Regions from separate parts of the Paraburkholderia youngii genome, predicted to be linked through region 2. Evidence: predicted binding sites of a transcription regulator. Region 2 holds the regulator's gene; the other holds the start of a gene.

Region 1 (3,410 bases), on a different contig from region 2:
AAATTCGGCGTGAATTCACGGCGCGCGGCCGCCGTGATCGCGGCCCAGCTTGGGCTTATTGACCCGGGTTGAGCAGCGCGGCCGCGTCGCGGCTGTACATCACGCGCTCGGCGCGACCAAGATCGGCGTCCGACACGGTTTTCATGAAGTAAAGGCCAAGCAGGATCGACACCGGCGCCGGGATCTCCGCACCCGACTCGAAGCGGCTCCCGCGCGACTGCGTGACGCCGAAGCGAGCCCAGAAACGACGCTGGCTCTCTTTTTTCTTCTTCCGGTAGGCAATGATCAGAACACGATCCACTGCCGAAGAGACCTCCGAGGGACGCGCCTGGAGGTGGGTTTGCGGTTGCCAGTGATTGTCGAGGAGTTCCATTTTGGACCCTTGTAGGTTGGGGGCGGATACGTGTGTGAATTTTGCGATACCCGATAAGCATCCACACCTATCCAGGTAGGTAGGTGGCGCAAAGATTCAGAATGCATAAGTTTTCCTGCGTATCTGGCAGTACCCGACACGCACAGGAGAACGTCATGCAAACCACGATCCGTATTGGACTCCGGCAGGAATTCGACAACGAACTGATCAACGAGATGTACCGGCTGCGCGCCCGGGTCTTTCACGGCCGGCTCGGCTGGGAAATTCCGACCATCGCGGGAATGGAGATAGACGGCTACGACGCGCTCGGGCCGTACTACATGCTGATTCAGGGCGAAGACGAACGGTTGCGCGGCTGTTGGCGACTGATGCCGACCGAAGGTCCGAACATGCTGAAAGACACCTTCCCGCAACTGCTGCATGGCGCGGCCGCGCCGGTCGGCCGACATATCTGGGAACTCAGCCGCTGGGCGATCGAAACCAACGGGGAGGAACAGTCTTTTGGTTTCACGGATATGACAATTCGCGCAATTCAGGAAGTGATGCGCTTCGCACAGCGCATGGGCATCACGCATTACGTCACGGTGACTACCACGCCGATCGAGCGCATGCTGCGCCGTGCCGGGCTCGATATCAGCCGGCTCGGGCCGCCGCTGCAGATCGGCGTCGAACGGGCCGTTGCGCTCGACGTCGCGGTAAGCGCGAAAACGCTGACCTCACTATTCGGGCCGGTCGCCGACGCGGCTTGAGCCGCGCCGGAGCGTGGCCGCACCGAAATCTCGACACCTTCACCCGCGCGCGCGGACTCAGGAACCGAACATCCGTTCCAGCGCGTTCTCGAGATGCGCGCGCATCGCGGCGCCCGCGGCCGCCGAGTCCTTGCGGCGGATCGCGTCGAGCACCGCCATGTGCTCGGCCTGCACCACCCGCTGCCGCTCCACCGTTTTGACCAGCGACAGATTGCGCGACAGGTTCATGCTGAACAGGATCTGTTCCTCGATGAACGACATCACCGTGATGAAAAACGGATTCTTCGACGCCCGCGCGACCGCCTGGTGGAACAGGAAGTCGTCCTTCGCGCCGATGCCCTGCGCCTCGATGATGCGCTCGAGCTCGTCCCACGCATGCTGGATCGCGGCGATGTCCTGGGCGTCGGCCTTCAGCGCTGCCTGCGCGGCCGCGCCCGCCTCGGTCACGATGCGAAACTCATAGCAGCGGCGGATATCGGACAGCGTTTCGAGCGGCGCGAAGCGGCGCACGTCCGGGTCGGGGCGCCGCGCGACGGTCGTTCCAGAGCCGTGCCGCGTCGAGATGATGCCGTCGGCCCGCAATCGCGCGAGCGCTTCGCGCACGGTCGGCCGGGACGTGGCGAAACGCTCCGCCAGCGCATGCTCGGTTGGCAACCGTTCGCCTTCCTTGTACTCGCCTTCGAGGATGCGGTTGAGAATGTCGCCGTAGATCTGGTCGGGTAAGCCCTTGGTTTTTCGATCGTTCATCAGCGGACTGGCCAGCTTGTCTGAATATGGCCTGATTGTAAGGCCAACCTTGTTCCAGCTTCAGCAAACTTATGCGGTTTGTAAGCATGCAAGGCCACTCGCGCGCGCCGCCGCGCCCGCCATTTCGTCCGCGCCCGGTCTGAATATTTGGCAAATGTTTGATTTACATCCTGGTCGAGTGCATCTTTTCCGGCAATCATCTAAGCTCCATTGGTATAAAAGATCAATAAAACCCCGCCGCGGCTAGCAATGTGGCAGACGCTTTTTTGACGTGGAGCCGATATGTACAAACGCATCCTTGTAGCGGTCGACGGCAGCAATACCTCGCGCCGTGCGTTCGAAGCGGCGCTCGAACTCGCCAAGTCGAATGGCGCTGTGCTGCGGCCGTTTTATGTCGTCGAAAATACGCCGATGTACTTCGAGGCGCCCGGCTACGACCCGTCGATCCTGCGCAACCGGCTGATCGAGGAAGGCCAGGAGCTGCGTGCGGAGTTTTCGAAAGTGATGGCCGAGCAAGGTGTGAAAGGCGACCCGGGGGTTTCCGAGGCTTCGTCGCTCGGCGATGTCGCCGAGATCGTGCTGCACGCCGCCGCCGAATTCAACGCAGACCTGCTCGTGATGGGCACGCACGGGCGGCGTGGCTTCCAGCGGCTGATTCTCGGCAGCGTCGCCGAACGCTGCGTGCGCCAGGCCACGCTGCCGGTTCTGCTGGTACCGTCCGCCGCGGGCGCCGACAAGCAACCCGTCTGACACGGTCATCATGCGCAAGACGGTGAGCCACGACGACATAAGCCGCGGCGGCTCACCTTCCCACCCTCGTCGGGGCAGCACCGTCGCCAGGAAAGCGAAGCAGCGAACGCGTCACTTTGCCACCCGTTGAGGGTCATAACGGGTGGGACAATTTCACCACTACCAATAATCAATCGCGCGCAGAACATGCTGAATCCTACCGCCGTGCCCCGTTCCTCGACCCGCTCCGCCGGCTCTGCCGCGAGCGGCAGTCGCGAGTCCATGGCGGGACGCGCCACCGCACGCACCGCCGCGCGCTGCTCCAGTTGTTCGATGCGTCAGATCTGCATGCCCCAGGGGCTGTCGGCGGAGGAGCTGCCGAAGCTCGAAACGCTGATCTGCTCGGCGCGCTCGGTGCCGCGCGGCGAAGCGCTGTATCTCAGCGGCGACCGCTTCGACAGCATCTACGCGCTGCGTTCCGGCTCGATGAAGACCGTGATGGTCCACCGCGACGGCCGCGAGCAGGTCACCGGCCTGCGTCTTGCGGGCGAGCCGCTCGGGCTCGACGGCATCAGCGCGGACATCCATGCGTGCAGCGCCGTCGCGCTGGAAGACAGCACAGTGTGCATCGTTCCATACAGTGCGCTGAAGCAGCTATGTCGCGAAATCGGTTCGATCCAGGAGCGCATGCACAAGCTGCTGGGTGCGCAGATCGTCAGCGAGGCCGCGCAGATGATGGTGCTCGGCTCGCTGTCCGCCGACGAACGCGTCGCCGCCTTCCTGCTGGACGTGTCGCAGCGCAATGCGCAGCG
Region 2 (3,410 bases):
GCGCCAGGACGGCCACTCGGTGCTCGAGGAGGCCGAGCAGGCCTGCGCCGCCGCCGATGTGCGCTGCCGGCCCGCGATGATCGAGTCGGAGAGCCTGTCCGACGATGTCGCCACGATCGTGCTGCGCCACGGCGAGCAGGTCCACGCCGATCTGCTCGTGCTGGGCACGCATGGGCGACGCGGCGTGCGGCGCCTCGTGATCGGCAGCGTGGCGGAGCGGGTGCTGCGTTTCTCGACCTGTCCGGTGTTGCTGATGCGCGAGCAAATCAGCGAGGAAGCGCCAGAGGAGTAATCCGCGGTAGCGGGGCGCGGCGGCGTGGAGCACTACACGAGCGCGTCGGCTGGTATCTGGATCGAGATCCTGAAACCATGGCCCGGCGAGCTGATGAACGACACGTTGCCGCGCAACTGCCGCACACGTTCGCGAATGCCAAGCAGCCCGAATGAAGTTGTTCCCTGCGCATGATCCAGCGCGACACCAACGCCGTCATCGTCGATATCGAGCGATACGATCGGGCCCGCGCAGGTCATGTCGATGCGTACGCGCCTCGCCTTGGCGTGCCGCGCGACGTTCGTCAACGCCTCCTGAACGATGCGAAACAGCGCCGTCGCCGCGAATTCGCCGCATACCGGCTCGGCGGGTTCGAGATGCACGCTGGAGCGCACGTTGTAGCGTTTCGTGAAGTCTTCGGCCAGCCAGTCGAGCGCGGCGGCGAGTCCGAGGTCGTCGAGCAGCGGGGGGCGCAGATCGGCGGCGATGCGCCGCAGCGAAGCGGCCATCCAGTCGATCTGCTGTTGCAGCTCACGCGTTTGCGCCGCAAGCGGCTCAGTGTCGGCTTGCTTGTTCAGCTTCGCTTCGAGCAGCGCGACGCTCATTTTTAGCGCCGTCAGCCGTTGGCCGAGATCGTCGTGCAGTTCGCGCGCAATCCGTTTCTGCTCGTTTTCACGGGCGATGTGCGCGTGCGTGGATACCTGGCTCGCGCGTTCGAGTTCCGCGAGACGCATGCGCTCGGTCAGATCGCGCGTGACCTTGGCGAAGCCGAGCAGCGCGCCCGACGCATCGTGCACGGCGGAAACGACCGCATTAGCCCAGAAACGCGAGCCGTCGCGACGCACACGCCATCCTTCGTCCTCGGCGCGGCCTACGGCTGCGGCGGTTTCCAGTTCGCGCGCGGGCTTGCCGGCCGCGATGTCTTCCGGGGTATAGAACTTCGAGAAATGCTGGCCGATGATTTCTTCGGGCGTGTAGCCCTTGATGCGCTGTGCGCCGGGATTCCAGCTGGTGACGCGGCCGGCGGGGTCCAGCATGAAGATAGCGTAGTCCTGCACCGCCTCGACCAACATGAAATAGCGATCCTCGACGGACACGTCCGACCCGGACGCAGCACTGGTGAAGCAGGAAGACTCGCCGCTCGATAGACCCATCGCTCCTCCAGGCGGCCACGCAAGGTCGCATACCGCAACGCACTGAGTTATATCAGTTCAGGAGCGCCTGTTCCACCCGGCATGTCCCGCGAACGAACGTGGGTCGAGCGTCGCGCCGGTGCTCAAACCCGAGCCAGTCGTTCCGGATCTTCGATGCGGATCGTTTTGCCGTTCGCCTTGACGAGGTGCTCGCGCTGGAACTTCGAGAACATCCGGCTCACCGTTTCGAGTTTCATGCCCAGAAAGCAGCCGATTTCCTCGCGCGTCATGCGCAGATGAAACTCCGCCGCGGAAAAGCCGCGCGCCTTGAAGCGCTTCGACAGATTCAGCAAAAACGTCGCGACGCGCTGTTCGGCGGTCATCGTGCCGAGCAGCATCATCTGGCTCGATTCGCGCACGATCTCGCCGCTCATCATCTGATAGATGTGATGCTGCATCGGTTTGATCTCGCGACAGATCGCCTCGAGCTGCGCGAACGGAATGATGCACACGACGCTATCTTCGAGCGCAATCGCATCGCAATTCTGCTTGCCCTCGCCGATGCCGTCGAGGCCAAGCGAGTCGCCGGCAATCTGGAAGCCAGTCACGTGCTCGCGACCGTCGCGATGCATGACCACGGTTTTGAATGAGCCGGCGCGTATCGCGTAGATGCTTTGAAACTCGTCGCCCGCGCGATACAGCGCGTCGCCGCGTTTGATCGAGCGCGTCGCGCAGATCAACGCATCGAGCCGGCTCAGTTCGTCCGGTGTCAGCTCGGGCGGCATGCAGATCGCGCGCATCGCGCAGGTGGAGCAGCCCGTGACGGCGTGGCGTGCCGCCGCGGTGCTGGGCGCGACGTGGATCGGTACGACGTGCGAGGTGCGAGGCGCGTCGTGGCGGGGTTCACGGACTGCGGCAACTTGCATGATCGGCTCCTGGCGGTCAGACCCGGTGCGCACGACGCGCATAGGCAATCGCTTCGATGGCGCGGCAGGCGAGCTCGAACTCCGAGGTCTTGTCGAAGAAGAAGTCGGCGCCCGCCGCTTCGCACGCGCGGCGAAACGCCGTCGCGTCATGATTGGTCAGCACGATGCTGACGATGGACGGCCGCACCCGCGCTAGCGCAGCGAGCAGCAGGAGGTCGGTCTTGCCCGAGAAGCACGGGTCCAGCACCGCGACATCGGCGCGACTCGCGACGATGTCGTCGAACGCGTGCTCGACGCCCGCCGACTCGCCGGCGATTTCGATGCCGGGAATCAGCGCGATCAGGCAAGCAAGCCGGCGCCGGACCTCGACCGCATCGTCGACGAGGAAGACTCTCGATAAGGTGGCTGACGGGGCGGTGTCCATACCAACCAGTATTGGCGACCTAATCTTGGAAACATATCGGCAGCGCTTTAAGCGGTGCTAGGAGTCCAGGTAGTGGTTGTAGGATTATTCCTAGTGGGTTGCTGGCGATGTCGTCCAGCAGCGGCAGCGCCGAGCGGCGGCCCGTTGACCAGCGTCAAGCCGAGTGGCGGGGCGCGCTTCACACTGTCGGTGCAAACGCGCGAGGGCACCACTTCGGGTCATGCCAGCGCTTTCAGAGGGAGTCCGACATGTATGCACGAATTCTGGTTGCACTCGACGACAGTCCCAGCGCGCAGCGCGCCTTCGCCGAGGCGCTGAAGCTCGCGAAGCTGACGGGCGCCACGCTCGAAGCCTGCTGCGTGGTGGGGCACGGCAAGTGGTCGGACAATGCCGACGTGGCTTTCGAGCCGGAACCGGCGGGCGCGGCGCAAGATTTCGCCAGCCGCGCGCTCGATGGCCCGCGCGAGCTGTTGCGCGAGGCGCAGGTGCCGGGCGGCGTGCGGGTGATCGACGCTTACGCCGAAAACGTGTCGGCGGTGCTCGCGCGCGTCGCCGACGAAATCCAGGCCGATCTGATCGTGATGGGCACGCATGGCCGCCGTGGCGTGCAGCGCTTTCTGCTCGGCAGCGTCGCAGAGTCGCTCGTGCGGTCGACC

What was found. Region 2 encodes FNR, which switches genes on or off when oxygen is low (the NO sensors DNR and NnrR bind a similar motif). Its sites were predicted from a motif close to TTGATNNNNATCAA; they were not measured.
Region 1: a site for FNR is predicted at 2,028-2,041, ahead of G5S42_RS10625 (universal stress protein). Genes of this name have one in related genera too.

What each region holds. Positions count from the first base shown of each region.
Region 1 covers NZ_JAALDK010000001.1:2,283,041-2,286,450, forward strand. The annotation lists gene G5S42_RS10605 (helix-turn-helix transcriptional regulator) at 1-72, shown strand, start outside; gene G5S42_RS10610 (helix-turn-helix domain-containing protein) at 56-373, opposite strand; gene G5S42_RS10615 (acyl-homoserine-lactone synthase) at 529-1,122, shown strand; gene G5S42_RS10620 (FadR/GntR family transcriptional regulator) at 1,180-1,869, opposite strand; gene G5S42_RS10625 (universal stress protein) at 2,152-2,619, shown strand; gene G5S42_RS10630 (helix-turn-helix domain-containing protein) at 2,932-3,410, shown strand, end outside.
Region 2 covers NZ_JAALDK010000002.1:960,041-963,450, reverse strand. The annotation lists gene G5S42_RS35775 (universal stress protein) at 1-292, shown strand, start outside; gene G5S42_RS35770 (PAS domain-containing sensor histidine kinase) at 325-1,425, opposite strand; gene fnr (fumarate/nitrate reduction transcriptional regulator Fnr) at 1,548-2,330, opposite strand; gene G5S42_RS35760 (response regulator) at 2,347-2,754, opposite strand; gene G5S42_RS35755 (universal stress protein) at 3,003-3,410, shown strand, end outside.